Regions from separate parts of the Burkholderia glumae LMG 2196 genome, predicted to be linked through region 2. Evidence: riboswitches for the same ligand, from Rfam matches in the RefSeq annotation. Region 2 holds a riboswitch; the other holds the start of a gene.
What was found. A riboswitch is a leader RNA that binds a small molecule or an ion and turns the genes downstream of it on or off. The one in region 2 is predicted to bind thiamine pyrophosphate.

Region 1 (9,731 bases), on a different replicon from region 2:
GCCGCGCCGGTCCGGCGGTATCTCGCTCGTGTAGGTGCATTGCTGCAGCGCCGCGTGGACCTGCGTGAGCGTGGTGGCGGCCGCCAGTGCCGCATCGTCCTTGTGATAGAACAGCAGGTTCGCGCAGCCCAGCTGCGGCAGGCTGTAGTAGCGGTCCCCCACCCTCAGGCCGTCGATCGCGTAGGGCAGGTAGTCGCCGATGTTCTGCACCTCGCTGGCCGCAAGCGGTTCGAGCCAGTTCCTGCCGCGAAAGTAGTCGAAGAAGATCGCGTCGTAGATGTAGACATCCGCGCGCGCGGGCGGATCGCCCGAGTAGCCGCCGTCCCATTCGCTGTCGGCCACGAACTGCAGCGCGACCTCGGGGTGCACCTTCTTCCATTCCGTTTCGATCGCCTGCCGGAACTGCCCGACGCGGGGCACCCAGGGATAGAGCGCGACCGTCAGTTGCTGGGGCGCGCCGGCGAAGGCGTAAGGCAGGATCGCGAGCCAGCACCCGAGGGCCAGCATGAGGCGGCAAACCATTCGACGCATGTTTTTTCCTTGGACTTTGATGCGCCGGTCCCCCCGGCGGGGTCGTCCGGCGCGCTAGCGCCAGAGCGCGTGAAAATGGTGGGTCGGCCCGCGGCCGTGGCCGACTTCGAGCCGCCACGACTCGGCGAGCGCGCGATTCAGATAGGCCTTCGCGCGCCGCACGCTCTCCTCCATCGGGTGATGCGGCAGCAGCGCGGCCACCGCCGCCGACAGCGTGCAGCCGGTGCCGTGATCGTTGCGCGTCGCGATGCGCGGCGCGGCCAGCTCGGTGGTGCCGCTCGCGCCGAACAGCAGGTCGGTGCTGTCCGCGCCCCGCAGATGGCCGCCCTTGAGTAGCACCCAGCGCGGGCCGAGCCCATGCAGCGCCTGCAGGGCATCGTGCATTTCCGCCAGCGAGGCAGGCGCCGGCCGGTCGAGCAGGACGCCCGCCTCGGGCAGGTTCGGCGTGATCAGCGTGGCGAGCGGCACCAGCCGCTCGCGGATCGCCGCCACCGCGTCGGGCGCGAGCAGCCGGTCGCCGCTCTTGGCCACCATCACGGGATCGAGTACCACGGTCGTTGCCCGATGGCGCACCAGCGCCTCGGCCACCGCCTCCGCAATCGCGGCGGTGGCGAGCATGCCGAGCTTCACGGCATGCACGGTCACGTCGTCGAACACGGCGTCGATCTGCTCGACGATGAAGGCCGGCTCGAGCGTATGAAAGCCGCGCACGCCGCGCGTGTTCTGCGCGACCACCGCCGTGATGGCCGACATGCCGTAGGCGCCGAGCGCCGAGAACGTCTTCAGGTCGGCCTGGATGCCGGCGCCGCCGGTCGGATCGGTGCCGGCGATGCTGAGCACGTTGGCGATCATGGGGCCCGCCCCCGGTGCGGCCGCGCGCGCCGCGTTCCGGTTGCGCGCGCAACCAGGCGGGCCGAAGCGGCCGCGCCGGCGGCGTGCCGCCCGCGCGGCCGGCCGGCGCGCTGCGGCAGCCGGTCCAGGATTCGCATCCGCGCCTCAGCCATGCGGCTTGGTGGCCTGGAACAACACGAACGGCGCATAGCCGCCCAGGTCGTCCACGGCCGGCTCACCGTCGAGCGCCGGCACCGTGTCCGCCACGCCGAGCGCCTTCACCGATTCGATCGCGAAGCCCGCCGAGCTCAGCATCTCGCGGTAGGTGGCGGTGTCCCAGTGGGTATCGATGATTTCGAACACGCCGTGCCCCGGAATGTCGAGGAACACCGGGCGCTCGTCGCCGTCGTGGTAGACGACGCCCGGGTGGCCGTTGCGGAACGTCGGGTAGCTGACGCCGGTGGTGCGGGGGTTCGTATCGAGGATGTAGAACCGGCCGCCCGGCTTCAGCACGCGGAATACCTCGGCGGCGATGCGCCCCAGTTCCTCGCGCTCGGGCACGTTGATGAACAGGAAGCAGGACACCGCCGCGTCGAAGCTGGCATCGGGGAACGGCGTGCTGCCGCTGCGGATCAGCGCGTAGTCGAGCCCGTCGCCGTCGGCACCGCCCGCGGCGCGGGCCTTCTCGATCATGGTGGGCGCGATGTCCACGCCCGTCACGTGCGCCACGCCCGCGGCCTTGAGCCGGCGCGAAACCTTGCCGCCGCCGCAACCGTAGTCGAGCACGCGAATCGCGGTGCCCTGCATGCCGGTGAGCGTGGCGATCAGCGGCCGGTAGCCGAAGTGCGCTTCCACGCGATCGTCGTAGGCGTCGAACAGGCGCGAGACCTGATCCTCGGTCCAATCGGTTTTCATCGTGTATGCCCTGTCAGTGCAGCAATGCCAGCGTCTCGCCCCAGCGGTTGACCAGATAGTCGCGATGGAACGGATGGAGGAAGCTCAGTGAACGATCGGGAACGGGCGCGCCGGAGCGGATCTGCCGGTACACCCAGAAGAGTCCGAGAATGTCGCGCCAGTACGGGTCGAGGTCGATGTCCTGCAGCGCCGCGAACGAGACCCGCCCCGCGCGGATGCGCGCCTCCTCCTCCAGCACGCGGCGGATCGTGGCGCTCCCGCAGCCGGGGGGCATGCGCGGCGGCGCCACTGCCGTGACGGCCGTGCCGGGCGGCCCGAGCAGCGCCTCGGCCTGCAGCAGATTCTGGTCGTAGATGTGGACCGAGCCGACGTGGTGCGTATAGGTGCCGAGCTCGCAGCCGATCGCCGAGGCGAGGTATTCCTGCAGGAACGTAAACGAGAACACGTCGTTGAGCAGGCCGACGTAGGCATCGTTGGCGCGCATGAAGGCCACCATGTTGAGGCGCCCGTCGCGCAGCAGCAGTTGCAGGCCGAGCGTGCACGACACGTCGATGTTGCGCTTGTAAAGGTCCTCGCGAGCGTCGAAGATCTGCAGCACGACGCGTTTGCTCTCGGCATCGTCACGCTTGAGGATGTCGATCGCACGTTCGATCTGGTCGATGCCGTCGTCGCCGAAATGCAGCAGCCGCGCGCCGTAGCCGGTGCCCGGCAGCGTCTTGCCATCGGGGCTGTAGCGCGCCATCGACGGCGCGTAGTACTCGATGAACGCGAGGTCGTTGCGCCCCGACAGATACCAGAGCGCCTCGGCATAGTTGAACACCACGTTCTGCTTGCGCGAGGCATGGCGGCAGAAGCGCGCGCGCGGATCCTCGATCCGCGCGCTGTAGCCGATGATTTCGCGCTCGGCCTGCCCGCGCGGCGCGTTGCGGTATTCGTAGGCGGTGCAGACGTCGCGCAGCGTGGCGAGGTAGAGCTCGTCGAGATTCGCGAAGCGGGCGCGCATGATCAGCGCCCGCCCTCGAGGCGCGCGATGGCCGCCTCGATCGCGCCCGGATCGAGATCGCCGGCCCGATACTCCACGCGCTCGAGGCGCGTGACCTGATGCAGGCCGCGCACCAGGTAGGCGTATTCGCGGCCGGCCTCGAGCAGCAGCACGATCGGCTTGCCGAGCGCCGAGGCCCAGCCCAGCTCGATGTGCGTGCCCGGCGAGGCCGGCGCGCCGGGAAACGCCACGAAGTAGTCGCACTGGCTGATCTGCTCGTAATCGATGCGCGTGCATTGCTCCGGCGTCATGAATTCGCGGCCCCATTGCTCGCGCCGATGCGCGCAATGCACATCCCAGCCGCGCCCCTCGAAATGCTCGATCACGCGGCCGAACTGGCTGATGTGCTCGGCGGACATCGTGCCGGTGGCGGGATCCACCAGGGACTTGAACGGACCACCCAGGAACATTCGTTTCATCGCTGTCGTCTCTCTCGATCGGAATGATTGATCTCGTGGGCACGCAGGCCGACCCGGCCGACGTGCTCCGCCAGAACGCCGGGAAACGCCTGAATGCCGTCCGGCATCCGCACCCACCGGCAATCGACCGCGTCGTCGCCGGGCCGTGGTTCGCCGCTCAGGTGGCGGCACAGCAACGCGATCAGCACGTAGTGGTGATGCCGGCCGCTCGCATCGAACTCGCGCACCTCGACCACGTCGACCAGTTCGCCGACCTCGGCCTGCACGCCCGTCTCCTCCATCAGTTCGCGCCGCGCCGCGTCGTGCAGGCTCTCCCCCGGCTCGACCGAGCCGCCGGGAAAGCCCCAGCTGCCCTTCTGCGGCTCCTTCCCGCGCTGCACGAGAATCAGCTCGTCGCCGCGAAACACCACGGCGATCACCGCGACACGCGGCCAGGCGGCCGCTGCCTGCGGGCCATCGCCCGATTGCTCGCCCATCAAGGTTCGCTCTCCTTCGGATTGCCGGCGGCGTCCGCTGCGCTTCGGTGGTGCCCGGCGAGCGCGCCGCCCGCCGCCGAAAAACCGCCCGCCGCCGAAAAACCGCCCGCCCGATTCACTGGCTTTCAAAAATAACACATCGATTACAGTCGCGTCGTATCAAAAAGATATTAAATCAGTTTTCGCGGCCAATTAATTTCCGATCGCACCACGCATCATTCAATTGACACGCCATCGCACTGGTGATTCCATATCCGTCACCCGCGAAAAGCCGGAATCGAAACTTACCTGACAAATATTCCAGCTTTTAATCGGAATGGCCTGTCGAAAATGTTGCAGTGCCACTCGATTCGGCCAAAAACCTTACCAGCAAGGATTTTTCGGTGCGCTGAACGAATTGATGGAGACATCCAGGTGAAATGATCGGGGCTTTTCGGACGGCACCCGGCATGAATCAATTCATTCCTGCATCGAATTCCTGGCGCGCAACCGAGGTATGCCAATACGAGAGGTGAATAATGCATGCAGCCACGACCGGATTTTCCAGAGACTACGAGGTGCAACGGTATACGGAGCCTCGCAATATTCTCCGTTCCGAAATTATCTACGGCGAAGGCTTTCAGAGTCCCGGCGGCCTGGCCGGCTTCCAGGCCACGCTGGGGGACCGCATGGCGCTCGCACCGGGCATGCGGCTGCTCGACATCGGCTCGGGACTCGGCGGCGCGGCGTTCTACCTGTCGGATCGCTACGACGTGGAAGTGGTCGGCCTCGACACCGCGCCACGCATGACGGAACTGTCGGTGATCCGCCAGACCACGCGCGACCCGCGCCGGCGCGTGCGCTTCGTCAATGGCGACGTGCACGACGCACAGCTCGACCCAGGCAGCTTCGACCTGATCTACTCGCGCGACGTGCTGATGTACGAGCATGCCAAGCCCGCGCTGTTCGCGCGCTGCCATGCGCTGCTCAAGCCGGGCGGCCGGCTGTTGGTCACGGACTTCTGCCGGCACCGCAGCTCGGCGGAGTTCGACGACTACATGGCCGTGTCGGGTTACGACCTGAAATCGATCGACGACTACGCGCGCCTCATCGCCGAGGCCGGCTTCGCCCGTGTCGAGCAGCACGACCTGAGCGCGCTCGCGCAAGCGCAGCTCACGGACGACCTGCGCCGCTATCGCGCGCGGCAGGCCTCGGGCGATCCGGCAATCGACGAAGCCGACGCCGGGCACATCGTCGAGCGCTGGCAGCGCAAGATCCGCTTCATGAAGGCCGGCTGGCTGACGCAGGGCCTGTTCATGGCGGACAAGGCATGAGCGCGCTCGCTTGGCAGTCCTACTGGAGATCCCTCACATGCTGACCTCGCATCGCGAGCATCTGGAAGTCGCCTGGCCCGACGGCAGCACGAGCCGCTACCACTGGGTATGGCTGCGCCAGGCGTGCCAATGCGCCAGCTGCTTCAACCGCCATTGCCGCCAGCGGCACTTCGATCCGGGCGTGGTGCCGGCCGACCTGCGGCCGGCCGCCCTCAGCGCCGACGCCACGGGCCTGCGCATCGTCTGGCCGGATGGCCATCCGAGCCATTACGGCTTCGACCGCCTGCGCGACGAGGACTACGACCAGCCACGACGCGCCGCACCGGCCGACGCCCGCCCCGCCTGGCGCCGCTGGCCGGACGGCGCCCCGCCGGCGCTGCGCTTCGAGCTCGCCGCGGCGCTCGACGACGGCGCGCTGCTGCATCGGGCGCTGCAGCATCTGTTCGAATACGGGCTGGTGGTGCTGAAGGCGGAGCCGACGCGCACCGTCGAGTTCGGGGCGGTATGCCGGCAGCTGGCGGGGTTTCTCGATCGCTCCTACTTCGGGGAGTTCTTCGATCTGGAAGTGAAGGCCGACGAGGAGACCGACAGCGTGTCGTTCAGCACCAAGGCGCTGCCGCTGCACACCGACATCCCGTACTGCTCGCCGCCGCCCGACTACCAGTTCCTGTATGGCCTCGACGTGAGTTCGCAATGCGCGCGAGACGGCATCGGCAGCACGCGTTTCGTGGACGGCTTCACGATCGCCTGCGAGCTGCGCGAGGCCCAGCCCGATGCGTTCGCGCTGCTCGCCCGCACGCCGGTGCTCTATCGCGCCGACTATCCACAGGCACGCAAGCGCTACGAGCATCGCACGCCGATCGTGCGGCTCGCGCCGGACGGCTCGATCGAACGCCTGATCAACAATCCGACGAAGATGTTCTTCGACGGCATCGGCTTCGACGAGATGCTGCCCCTCTTCCGTGCCTACCAGTCGCTCAAGTCGCGGCTGGCGGCGACCGAACGGTCGTACCTGCATGCGTGGTCGCAGGGCGACATGGTGGTCTGGGACAATCGCCGGATCTTCCATGGCCGCGGCGACTTCGGTGGGTCCGGCTTCACGCGCACGCTGCGCGGCGGGTATTTCCGCGAAGGCGAACTGCTGGCGCGCGCACGCTTCCTGGCGTCGCGCGCGGCCGACCGGCGCGCTGCGGTCGCTTCGTGAGCGCCGCGCCCGGCCTGCCTCAGGCGCGATACGCGAGGCACGCGGCACCGGCCACGACCGCCGCGGCAGCCGCGATCCGCTGCCCGGTCGGGCGCTCGCCCAGGCAGGCCCAGCCGAGGATCAGCGAAAACACGATGCTGGTCTCGCGCAGCGCCGAGACCGGCCCGATCGGCCCGAGCGAGAGCGCCGCGACCGTGGCCGTGTAGCCGATCATCGAGATCACGCCGCCCGCCGCCGCCTTGGCGGTCTCGCGCCACGCATGGCCGCTGCCGAGCCGGCGCCCGTGCAGCACGAAGGCGGCCGGCATCAGCACGCCGTAGACCACGAAGATCCAGACCGCGTAGGCGCGCGAGTCGCCGGCCAGCCTCGCTCCCACGCCGTCGGTGGTGACGTAGCCGGCAACGAACAGGCTGGTGGCGAGCGCGGCCACCAGCGGCCGCCGCGCAATCCGGCGGCGCCCCAGCACCAGGCTCGCGATGCCGCCGGAGATCAGCAGCACGCCGGCCAGCGCCCCCGCGTCGAGGCGCTGGCCGGCCCACAGATAGCCGCCGAGCGCCACCAGCACCGGTATCGCGCCCCGCACCATCGGATACACCTGGCCGAGTTCCGCGCCCTTGTACGCGTGGGCCAGAAACACGCTGTAACCCACCTGCAGCAGCGCCGAGAGCGCGAGGCAGGGCCAGCTCGCGCGCGCCGGCAAGGGCAGCCACGGCGCACAGGCGAGCGCCGCCGCGGTGGTCGCGAAGCTCATGACGGTGATGGTCCAGAGGCGATCGGCGCCGCTGCGCAGCACGGCGTTCCAGGTCGCGTGCAGGACCGCGGCGAACAGCACCAGGGCAATGACGGGCGGCGTCATCGGCACCGGCTGCGAACGCGCGAACGCGGCGGGAGCGATGAGGCGGCCGGCGCGGGCGCGGCCGTGATAACGGCAATCGACACGTGGATGACCTCATTCCTACGCCGGCATGATCCGGATCAGGTTCCGGGGTCGTTCCGTGAGCGGAACCTCTCAGCCGGCACGCCGGCTCCCCCTGATGGCCGCTCCATTATGGGGACCATCCCGCAGGCGGGCAAGCAGGAACGCGCCGGTTCGAACGGTCGTGATCGGAGGCTCGCCCCGCGCCGGGAGCCGGCGCCGCGGGCTGGCGGACCGCCAGGCTGCGGGTCGTGCGGCAGGACGGGCGGGCAGGCGTTCAGGCCGGCGGGCGGCGCAGCTTGCCGGCAAGCGGATGATGCTCGCCGCGCCGCGAGCGGATCGCGTAGATCTCGTCGACCACGCCCTGCGCCCGCCCGAGCCGGCGCAGGCCGCGCAGCAGCGCCGCGTCGCCGGCCCCGGCCTCGGCCAGCGGAAACACGCCGAGCCCGCGCGCCCCGAACACGGCCATCAGCGCACTGTCCTCGAATTCGCCGACGATCCTCGGCCGCACGCCGAGCGCCTCGAAGCTGCGCTCGAGCTGCGCGCGCAGCGGCGACTGCGCGGTGGGCAGCAGCACCGGCAGCGTCGCGAGGTTGCCGGGAAAGCGCTCGCGCGCCGCCGCGGTGACGATCGCGGCCGGCCCGTACCAGTCCACCGCCGAGGCCGCGAGCCGCTCGCTCGTGAGCCGCAGCGTCGGATGCGGCGGCGCCGGCTGGCTGGCCAGCACGAGGTCGAGCCGGTGCAGCGCCAGTTCCGCGAGCAGCGCCTCGAGTTCGCCCTCGTGGCAGAGCAGCCGCAGCGACGGCGTGTCGAGCGCCGGCGCGAGCACCGCGTGCGCGGCCAGTTTCGACACGCCGTCGGTCAGGCCGATCGCGAAGCGGGCCAGCTCGCCGCCGGCCGCCGCGCGCACGTCGTCGGCGATCCGCGCGCCGATCCGGAACATCTCGTCGGCGCGCGCGAACGCGGCCTGTCCCGCTTCGGTCATCGTCACGCCGCGCCCGGCCGGCTTCAGCAGCGCGTGGCCGAGCGCGCGCTCGAGTTCGCGCACCTGCGCGCTGATGGTCTGCACGGCCATCCCGAGCCGCCCGGCCGCGCGCGCGAAGCCGCCCTCCTGCACGACGACCCAGTAGTAGTACAAATGGCGGAAATTCAGCATGATGGACCCGGCATCAACGCGAGACGGCCTGCAAAGGCGATACGAAAACTTCGTAAAAACCGATTGTTCATTCAGCTTGAAACTGGTTTTTCCGAAGTCCAAGATCGCCGATCATAACAAGCCCGATCATCTTCCACCGGATTCCGGAACCCGCCCGCCATGGACCACCTGCTGACACTCGCCGCCGACCCGGCCGTCTGGGCCGCCCTCGTCACGCTGGTCACGATGGAAATCGTGCTCGGCATCGACAACCTGATCTTCATCTCGATCCTCAGCAACAAGCTGCCCGAGGCGCAACGCATGCGCACCCAGCGCATCGGCATCGGGCTCGCGCTGGTGATGCGGCTGGCCCTGCTCGGCACCGTGGCCTGGATCGCGCGCCTGACGCAGCCGGCCTTCACGCTGTTCGATCACGCGTTCTCGTGGCGCGACATCATCCTGCTCGCGGGCGGCCTGTTCCTGGTCTGGAAGGCGACCCGCGAGATCCACCACCACGTCTCGCCGAGCGGCGGCGAGCCCGGCTCGAGCGGCGCGGGCACCGCGCTGCTCACGCCGTTCGCGGCCATCGGGCAGATTCTCGTGCTCGACCTGGTGTTCTCGGTCGACAGCATCGTGACCGCGATCGGCATGACCGAGCACGTCGCGATCATGTTCGTGGCGGTAATCGCGGCCGTCGCCGTGATGATGTTCGCGGCCGGCCCGCTGTCGCGCTTCATCGACCGCAACCCGACGATCGTGATGCTCGCGCTGAGCTTCCTGGTGGTGATCGGCATGACGCTGATCGCCGAAGGCTTCGGCAGCCATGTGCCGAAGGGCTATATCTACGCGGCGATGGCGTTCTCGGCGTTCGTGGAGGGGATGAACATGCTGTCGCGGCGCGCGAAGGCGAAGCGCGCGACGGGCGGCGGACACTGAGCGCCGCGCAGCG
Region 2 (9,731 bases):
CAGCTCGTCGGGCGTGCCTTCGGCGAGCACCCCGCCGTTGCCGAGGAAGTAGACGTAGTCGGCGATCGCGAACGACTCCGGCACGTCGTGCGTGACCAGGATCGAGGTTGCGCCGAGCGCCTCGTTCAGGGTGCGGATCAGGTTCGCGGTGATGCCGAGCGAGATCGGGTCGAGGCCGGCGAACGGCTCGTCGTACATGATCAGCTGCGGGTCGAGCGCGATCGCGCGCGCCAGCGCGACGCGGCGCGCCATGCCGCCCGACACCTCGGACGGCATCAGGTCGCGCGCGCCGCGCAGGCCGACCGCATTCAGCTTCATCAGCACCAGGTCGCGGATCAGCGGCTCGGGCAGGTCGGTGTGCTCGCGCAGCGCGAACGCGACGTTGTCGAATACCGACATGTCGGTGAAGAGGGCGCCGAACTGGAACAGCATGCCCATCTTGCGGCGCAGCGCGTAGAGGCCGTCGCGCGACTGCGCGCCGACATCGGCGCCGTCGAACAGCACCTGGCCCCGGCGCGCGCGCACGAGGCCGCCGATCAGGCGCAGCACGGTCGTCTTGCCACAGCCGGAACCGCCCATCACGGCCACCACCTGACCGCGCCCGAAGCGCAGGTTCAGATTGGACAGCACGAGGCGGTCGCCGTAGCCGAAATCGACGTCGCGAAGTTCCAGCAGGGACTCGGGGGGAGAGCTCACGGCGCAGACAATCCTGTTACGGAGAACGCCGAATTATAGGGCCTGCTCTGGTTTGGTGTCGGAAGAGTGTGCGGCGCGGCAATCCCGGGCGCGGGCAAATCGTTACACGATGTAACCGGGCCCGCGCCGCGAGGCCCGGATGGCCGCCTGGCGCGGCCAGAGTGCGGCCGCTGGCCCTGGCGCTCGTCGGTCACGGCGGCCAGCGCTCGCCGGGACGGACGACCGCCCCGTTAGCGGCCCCTGCCGCCCCTGGCCAGCCCGGCCCGAGGCCCGCGCCTCGGGCGCGCGGGCGCAACGCTTCGTTTCAGCGTTCGAAGCAAGCGGCGAGCGCGCCCACCGCGGCACGCGGGTCCGCGGCCTGCGTGATCGCGCTGACCACGGCCACGCTGCCGACGCCGGCGGCGATCACCTCGGGCAGGCTGGCGGCCGTCACGCCGCCGATCGCGACGAGCGGCGCGCGCCGGCCGGCAAAGCGCGCGTAGCGGGCGAGCCGCGCGAGGCCCTGCGGCGGCGCAGCGACCGCCTTCGTGGCGGTGGCGAACACCGGGCCGAGCGCCAAATAGCTGGGGCGCAGGCGCAGCGCGACCAGCATCTCGTAGTAGCCATGGCTCGACAGGCCGAGCCGCAGGCCGGCCGCCGCGATCGCGCCAAGCCCGGCCTCCTGCAGATCCTCCTGGCCGAGATGCACGCCGTAGGCGCCGGCCTCGATCGCGAGCCGCCAGTGGTCGTTGATGAACACGCGCGCCTCCGGGTAGCGGCGCCCCGCCGCCACCGCGCGCGCGATCTCGGCGGCCAGCGCGTTTGGCGCGGCATCCTTCACGCGCAGCTGCACGGTGCGCGCGCCGTAGTCGAGCACGCGTTCGACCCATTCGGCCGACGGCACCACCGGATACAGGCCGAGCCGCGCCGGGCACGGCGCGAAGGCCGGCTCGGGCGCACCCGGCGCAGCGGCGATCGACGGAAAGCGGGCCGGGTCGGTCGGCCAGGGATCCCCGTCGGCGGCCTCGTCGCCGTCACGCCAGGCAAGCGCCAGCACCAGCGCGTCGTGCGCTTCGAATCCACAGTCGGCGAACGCGGCCAGCGCCGCGATCCAGTCGTCGGCGAGCGGCGCGGCCGCGGTCAGCGCGTACCGCGCACCGGCGTGCGTCAGCGTGGCGTGCCGCTCGTCGATCTCGAGCGCGGCGCCGCCGGCCGCGATCACCTCGGCCGCGCGCCCGGCCTCGGCGTCGCCCGACGTCACCACCAGCAGGTCGCCCGGCTGCGCACGTTCGGGAGCCGCGACGCAGATTCGCATCGGCGCGCGGCGCACGGGCCACTCGCCGAGCCGCGCGCGAATCCGCTCGGCGGCCGCCGCCAGGTCATCCACCGGGGGCCAGAACATATCACCGAAGCCCGTGCTCATTGCCCACCTCCGTCGTGGTGCCAGAACGGCATGCCGACTACCGGCGTGCTGGCGTGAGCGGTCTCGCGCGGGTCCATCGGCCCGGCCAGCCAGGCGTCGCGGCCCGCCTCGACGGCCTGCGCGAAGGCGCGCGCCATCCTCTCGGGATGGGTGGCCTGCGAGACGGCCGTGTTCAGCAGCACGCCGTCGAAGCCCCATTCCATCACCTGGCACGCGTGCGACGGCACGCCGAGCCCGGCGTCGACGATCAGCGGCACGTCCGGCAGCCGCTCGCGCAGCACGCGCAGCGCGTAGGGGTTCATCACGCCCTTGCCGGTGCCGATCGGCGCGCCCCACGGCATCAGCGCCTCGCAGCCGGCATCGAGCAGCCGCCGGCCGATCACGAGATCCTCGGTGCAGTACGGCAGCACCTTGAAGCCGTCCTTGACGAGCAGCGCGGCCGCCTCGATCAGGCCGACCGGATCGGGTTGCAGCGTGTAGTCGTCGCCGATCAGTTCGAGCTTGATCCAGTCGGTTTCGAACACCTCGCGCGCCATCTGGGCGGTGCTGACCGCCTCGGCGACGGTCTGGCAGCCGGCCGTGTTCGGCAGCAGCGGCACCTCGTGGCGCCGCAGCAGGTCGAAGAAGCCGGCCTCGGCGGTGCCGGCGTTCATCTGCCGGCGCAGCGCGACGGTGACCATGCCGGGCCGCGACGCGGCGATCGAATCGGACAGCGACTGCAGCGACGGATAACGGGAGGTGCCGAGCAGCACGCGGCTTTGCAGCACGGTGCCGTACAGCGTCAGCGAATCGGTGGGGGAACGCAGCGTCATGGGAAGTCCTGTGAAAGGTCTGCCGGGCAGGCAAGCGGGCCGCGCCGGTCAGCCGCCCGCGACGGGATGCACGACGTCGAGCCGGTCGCCGGCCGCGAGCGTGCGTTCCGCGTGCTGCGCGCGCGCGACGAAGGCGCCGTTGACGGCGACCGCGAACGGCGGCCGGGCCTGGTAGGCGGCGAGCGCATCGGCGACGGTCGCGCCGTCGGGAAGCGTCAGCGTCTGCTGGTTGATCTGGATGTCCATGGTGTCGTAAAGGATCGGTGCGGCACGCTCATGCGCACACGGGGTCGGATTGATACTGGAACAGCGTCGGCCAGCGCACGGCACGGCGCCATGCGGCGAGCGCGTCGCGCCCCTCGCCCGCCCCGCCGGTCTCGCCGCCGCCGGTGCCGAATTCGCCGCCGAACCATGCGTGAACGAATTCGACGGCCGCCTGCGCCACTTCCGGCGCGATCATGAAGCCGTGCCGGTACAGCCCGTTGACGGCCAGCGTCGCGCCGCCGCTCCAGACGATCGCCGGCCGGTGGTCGGGCAGCGTCGGCCGGCACTGCGAGCCGAGCTCGAGAATGCGCGCCTCGCCGAAACCGGGATGCACGGAAAACGCCGCGCTCAGCAGTTCGAGCGCCGAGCGCACGCTGACGGGCGAGAGATCCTCGCCCTCCACCTCGGTCGCGCCGATCACATAGAGATCGTCCTGCTTCGGCGCGAGGTAGAGCGGGTAGCGCGGATGCAGCAGCCGCACCGGACGCGCGAGCCCGATGCCGGGCGCGTGGATGCGCGCGACCTCGCCGCGAATTCCGCGCAGCGCCGGCAGCGCCGCTTTCGCGCCGAGCCCGCGGCAGTCGATGGTGAGCCCGGCGCGCGGCTCGGGCGCCGCCTCGACGGCCGTGTTCCAGTGCATGCCGACGCGGCGCGCGGCGAGCCCCGCAGCCAGCGCGGCGAGCGTCTGGCGGTTGTCGAGCTGGCCTTCTCGCGGCAGCAGCAGGGCGCGCGCGAAGCGCCCCGCCAAAGCGGGCTCGGCCGCGCCGACCTGCTCGCCCGCCAGCGCGACGAGCCCGCCGTCGACGAGCGTTGCCGGCGCGTTGGCGCGCACGCGGCGCTCGAACAGCGGCGCCTCGGCACGATCGGCGTGATGCCAGACCACCAGCGTGCCGTTGCGCTGGAAAAACACCGGCTCGGGCAGTTCCGCGAGCCAGGCGGGCCAGCGTTCGAGCGAGGCGGCGCCGAGTTCGGTGATCAGCAGTTCGGCGCTTGCCGCCTCGGCGAGCGGCGCGAGCATCGCCGCCGCGACCCAGGCGGCCGCGCCGGAGCCGGCCGCGTCGCCGCGTTCGTAAAGCGTCACGCGCAGGCCCGCGCCCGCGAGCCGCCACGCGATCAGCCGGCCGACCAGGCCGCCGCCCAGCACGGCGACGTCGGCACGGGTAGCAGCCGCGCTCATCGCGCGGCCGTCCTGCCGGGGCGGGTGGCGGGGCGGGCGCGGCCAGGCGGATCGGCGAGACGAGGAACGAGACTAGGCGGTGGGACGTGAAGAACGGGCATGGGCTCCTTCCGTAACGCGCAACGGCGCAATCGAACGGACGAAACCGGCGGCGGGAGCCGACCCGGAAGCCGACGCCGCGCGAACCGTGGCAATGCCAACGACGACGGCGGCGGCCAGCGCGACCCGGTGGAATCGAAAACTTCCCGCGCCGGTATTATCCGGATCGGGTGCGAAGGGTCTTCTCTCAGCCTTGCCGCCGCGCATCCCGATGCATCGTTCACCGGACGCCGACAGGCAGCAAAGCACCCCTGTTTCGTCTGGCGGCCATTAGACCACAGAAGCGGAAACGGTCGCAAACCGCGGCGCAGCATGACCGGTGCGGGATCGCGCCCGCTCCGGCAGGGGCCGGGAAGCGCCCGCGGCAGCGGCGCGCCCGACTCCCCGATTCCTGCGCGCGCCGGCACCACGCTGGCACAATGCCGGATCGCGCCGGCCGGTGGCCGCCCTCGCGCGCCACGCCGGCCGGCCGTTAAGTGCCGTTTAAGCGATGCGCGACACAATCCGCCGGACGTCGCCATATGGCACGATTTCAGGCGCGCCGCTGCGTCCACCGGTTCGCAACACGCGGCGCTTCGAATTTCGCGGCCCTGCGCCGCCTCATCCAGCAGGAAGTTCATGACCGCACCGTCCCCTGTCGCCCGCGCCGCGAACGTCCCCTCGCCCGACGATATCCGCGTCTCCGCCTGGAGCCTCATCAAGCCGTACTGGGTGTCCTCGGAATGGAAGATCGCCTGGAGCCTGCTGCTCTCGATCATCGCGATGAACCTCGCGAACGTCTGGATCAGCGTGAGGATCAACGCCTGGTACGCGGACTTCAACAACGCGCTGCAGCAGAAGCACGCCGCGCAGTTCCCGCACCTGCTGCTGGTCTTCGCCGGCCTCGCGTTCGCCTCGATCATCCTGTTCGTCTACAGCCGCTACCTGCGCCAGCTGCTCGGCTTCCGCTGGCGCCAGTGGGTCACCAACAGCGCGCTCGACGAATGGTTCGGCGACCGCGCGTTCTACCGGATCGAACGCGACCGTCTCGCCGACAACCCCGACCAGCGGATCACCAACGACCTCAACGCGCTGGCCACCACCACGCTCGCGCTGTCGCTGGACCTGCTGTCCACGGTGGTCACGCTGTTCTCGTTCATCACGATCCTGTGGGGCCTGGCGGGCGCGCTGTCGATCCCGCTCGGCGGCAGCACGATCCAGATTCCCGGCTACATGGTGTGGGCCGCCGCGCTCTACGCGCTGGTCGGCTCGTTCGTGATGCACAAGGCCGGGCACCCGCTGGTGTCGATCAACTACCAGCAGGAGCGCGTCGAGGCCGATTTCCGTTTCGGCCTGATCCGGATCCGCGAGAACGCCGAGCAGATCGCGTTCTATGACGGCATGGCGCTCGAGAAGCAGGGCGCGCAGGACCTGTTCCAGCGGATTCGCGACAACTGGTGGCGGCTGATGGCCTACACGCGGCGCCTGAACTTCGTGCTGAACTTCTACGGCCAGCTGGCGATGATCTTCCCGCTCATGGTGGCCGCGCCGCGCTACTTCGCCGGTGCCTTCTCGTTCGGCGTGCTGATGCAGATCACCAACGCCTTCGGCACCGTCAGCGACTCGTTCTCGTGGTTCATCAACAGTTACGGCACGCTGGTGGAATGGCGCGCCACCATCAACCGTCTGCGCGAATTCATGCGCGTCACGCGCAGCTCGCACCTGAAGGAAACCCTCTCGCCCGCCACCGAGCACGGCGGCATCAACCTGCACTACGTCGATGCGCCCTCGCTGACCACGCGCGGCCTGCGCCTGGCGCTGCCCGACGGCACTCCGCTCTCGAGCATCGCCGACGTGACCATCGAGCCCGGTTCGCGCTGGCTGGTGCGCGGGCCGTCCGGCGCCGGCAAGAGCACGCTGATGCGGGCGCTGGCGGGCCTCTGGCCGTTCGGCAACGGCGCGATCGACGCGCCGGTGGGCGCGCGCATGATGTTCGTGCCGCAGCAGAGCTATCTGCCGATCGGCTCGCTGAAGGCCGCCCTCACCTATCCTTCGCCGGCCGCGCGCTTCGACGACGAGACCTGCCGCGCGGCGCTGCGCGACTGCGGCCTCGCCGAGTACGCGACGCGCCTCGACGAGGCGGCGCACTGGACGCGCGTGCTCTCGCCGGGCGAGCAGCAGCGCCTGGCCGGCGCGCGCGTGCTGCTGCACAAGCCCGACTACCTGTTCCTCGACGAGGCGACGAGCGCGCTCGACGCCGACAACGAGGCGAACCTCTACAGCCTGATGGCCGCGCGCCTGCCGGGCGCGGCCATCGTCAGCATCGCCCACCGCGAAGCGCTCGCGGCGTTCCACGACCGCAGGCTGGACGTGCGGCGCACGGCCTGAGACACCGGGGCTGACCGGCCCCGCCAGCAAAAAGAGCACGCCGGGGCGTGCTCTTTTTTCGTTCGTCCGGCGGCGCGCGCCGCCGCCCGCTCAGCGCGGCAGTTCCGAATGCCCCATCAGGAACGCGTCGACGGCGCGCGCGCACTGGCGGCCTTCGCGGATCGCCCAGACCACCAGCGACTGGCCGCGGCGCATGTCGCCGGCCGCGAACACCTTGTCGACCGAGGTCGTGTAGGCACGCTCGCCTTCGGTGGCGGCGCGTGCGTTGCCGCGCGCGTCCTTGGCCACGCCGAACGCGTCGAGCACCGGCGCGGCCGGCTGCGTGAAGCCCATCGCCAGCAGCACCAGGTCCGCCTTCATCTCGAACTCGGAGCCGGCCACCTCGACCATCTTGCCGTCCTTCCATTCGACGCGCACGGCGATCAGCTTCTCGACCTTGCCGTTCTTGCCCTCGAGGCGCTTGGTCGCCACCGCCCAGTCGCGCTCGCAGCCTTCCTCGTGCGACGACGAGGTGCGCAGCTTGATCGGCCAGTACGGCCAGACGAGCGGCTTGTTCTCGGTTTCCGGCGGCTGCGGCAACAGCTCGAACTGCGTGACCGACTTCGCGCCGTGGCGGTTCGAGGTGCCCACGCAGTCCGAACCCGTGTCGCCGCCGCCGATCACGACGACGTGCTTGCCCTTGGCAAGCAGTTGGTCGGCCAGCTTGTCACCGGCGTTCACGCGGTTCTGCTGCGGCAGGAAATCCATCGCGAAATGGACGCCTTCGAGCTCGCGGCCCGGCACCGGCAGGTCGCGCGGCGTCTCGGAGCCGCCTGCGATCACCACCGCGTCGAACGTTTCCTTCAGCTGCTCGGGCGAGATGGTTTCCTTCGCCATGTTGCCGATCATGTCCGGCAGCGCTTCCTTGCCGATGAACACGCTGGTGCGGAACGTGACGCCCTCGGCTTCCATCTGGCGCATGCGGCGGTCGATCAGCCACTTCTCGAGCTTGAAGTCGGGGATGCCGTAGCGCAGCAGGCCGCCGATCCGGTCGTTCTTCTCGAACACCGTCACCTCGTGGCCGGCGCGCGCGAGCTGCTGCGCGGCCGCCAGGCCCGCCGGGCCGGAGCCGACCACGGCGACCTTCTTGCCGGTCTTGTGTTCGGCCGGCAGCGGCTTGACCCAGCCTTCGGCCCAGGCCTTGTCGATGATCGCGTGCTCGATCGACTTGATGCCGACCGGATCGTTGTTGATGCCGAGCGTGCAGGCCGCCTCGCACGGCGCCGGGCAGATGCGGCCCGTGAACTCGGGGAAGTTGTTGGTCGAGTGGAGGACCTCGATGGCCTGCTGCCAGTCCTGGCGGTACACCAGGTCGTTGAAGTCCGGGATGATGTTGTTGACCGGGCAGCCGTTGTTGCAGAACGGGATGCCGCAATCCATGCAGCGCGCGCCCTGGATCTTCGCGTCGTCGTCGGACAGCGCCGCGACGAATTCCTTGTAGTGCTTCACGCGCGTGAGCGGAGCCTCGTACGCCTCGTGGCGGCGTTCGAACTCGAGAAAACCGGTTGCCTTGCCCATAAGGTTCTCGTCTGAATCGGGGGTGTGTCGGGTGGGGAACGCGCCCGCCGGTGGCGGCGGGCGCGTCCGCTATGTCGTTTCGCGGCTGCCGTGCGCCGGGTGCGTCAGGCGGCGACGGCTTCCTTGGCGGCCTTCGCCGCCGCGATCTCGCCGAGCGCGCGCTTGTATTCGTGCGGAAACACCTTCACGAACTGGCGCCGCGCCGCGTCCCAGTTCTCCAGCAGCGACTTCGCGCGCGGCGAGCCGGTGAACTGGAAGTGACGCTCGACCAGCCCCTTGAGCAGCGCCTCGTCGGTCTGCCCGGCATGCCAGATCGCGCGGTCGACGGTGCGCTCCTGCTCGGCCTGCTGCAGCACCGGATCGAGCGCGACCATCGCCTTGTTGCACTTCGCAGCGAAGGTGCCGTCCGGATCGTAGACATAGGCGAGGCCGCCCGACATGCCGGCCGCGAAGTTGCGCCCGGTCTCGCCGAGCACCACCACCGTGCCGCCCGTCATGTACTCGCAGCCGTGGTCGCCGGTACCCTCGACCACCGCCGTGGCGCCCGAGTTGCGCACGCAGAAGCGCTCGCCCGCCACGCCGCGGAAGAAGGCCTCGCCCTCCAGCGCGCCGTACATCACCGTGTTGCCGCAGATGATGTTTTCCTCGGACTTGCCGCGGAAGTCGTTGGTCGGGCGGATGATGATGCGCCCGCCCGACAGGCCCTTGCCGACGTAGTCGTTACCGTCGCCGACCAGATCGAGCGTCACGCCCTTGGCGAGGAACGCGCCGAAGCTCTGGCCCGCGGTGCCCTTCAGCTGGATGTGGATCGCGTCGTCGGCCAGGCCCTCGCGGCCGTGCTTCTTCGCGATCACGCCGGAGAGCATCGCGCCGACCGTGCGGTTCACGTTGCGCACCGGCTGGATGAACGAGACATGCTCGCCGTTGTCGATCGCGGCACGCGCCTTCTCGATCAGCGTGTGGTCGAGCGCGCGCTCGAGGCCGTGGTCCTGCACGTCGACGTGGCGCGTCGAGGCGTTCTCGACCCGCGGCTGGTAGAACACGCGCGTGAAGTCGAGGCCCTTGGCCTTCCAGTGCTCGACGCCCTTGCGCGTGTCGAGCAGGTCGGCACGGCCGATCAGGTCGTCGAACTTCGCGATGCCGAGCTGCGCCATGATCTCGCGCACTTCCTCGGCGACGAAGAAGAAATAGTTGACGACGTGTTCCGGCTGGCCCGAGAACTTCGCGCGCAGCACCGGGTCCTGCGTCGCGACGCCGACCGGGCAGGTGTTCAGATGGCACTTGCGCATCATGATGCAGCCCTGCACCACCAGCGGCGCGGTCGCGAAGCCGAACTCGTCGGCGCCGAGCAGCGCGC

Region 1: another riboswitch for thiamine pyrophosphate. It lies ahead of KS03_RS05560 (DMT family transporter); the one in region 2 lies ahead of KS03_RS18805 (FAD-dependent oxidoreductase).

Annotation. Positions count from the first base shown of each region.
Region 1 covers NZ_CP009434.1:998,306-1,008,036, reverse strand. The annotation lists gene bcmE (thiamine pyridinylase) at 1-531, opposite strand, end outside; gene thiD (bifunctional hydroxymethylpyrimidine kinase/phosphomethylpyrimidine kinase) at 586-1,383, opposite strand; gene KS03_RS05590 (class I SAM-dependent methyltransferase) at 1,528-2,277, opposite strand; gene KS03_RS05585 (thymidylate synthase) at 2,291-3,280, opposite strand; gene KS03_RS05580 (nucleoside 2-deoxyribosyltransferase) at 3,283-3,738, opposite strand; gene KS03_RS05575 (NUDIX hydrolase) at 3,735-4,214, opposite strand; gene KS03_RS05570 (methyltransferase domain-containing protein) at 4,733-5,527, shown strand; gene KS03_RS05565 (TauD/TfdA family dioxygenase) at 5,565-6,731, shown strand; gene KS03_RS05560 (DMT family transporter) at 6,751-7,587, opposite strand; TPP riboswitch at 7,667-7,773, opposite strand; gene KS03_RS05555 (LysR family transcriptional regulator) at 7,925-8,803, opposite strand; gene KS03_RS05550 (TerC family protein) at 8,963-9,718, shown strand.
Region 2 covers NZ_CP009435.1:1,365,662-1,375,392, reverse strand. The annotation lists gene KS03_RS18825 (ABC transporter ATP-binding protein) at 1-696, opposite strand, end outside; gene thiE (thiamine phosphate synthase) at 1,001-2,098, opposite strand; gene KS03_RS18815 (thiazole synthase) at 2,095-2,910, opposite strand; gene thiS (sulfur carrier protein ThiS) at 2,959-3,156, opposite strand; gene KS03_RS18805 (FAD-dependent oxidoreductase) at 3,185-4,351, opposite strand; TPP riboswitch at 4,577-4,713, opposite strand; gene KS03_RS18800 (ABC transporter ATP-binding protein/permease) at 5,069-6,817, shown strand; gene KS03_RS18795 (glutamate synthase subunit beta) at 6,908-8,374, opposite strand; gene KS03_RS18790 (glutamate synthase-related protein) at 8,479-9,731, opposite strand, start outside.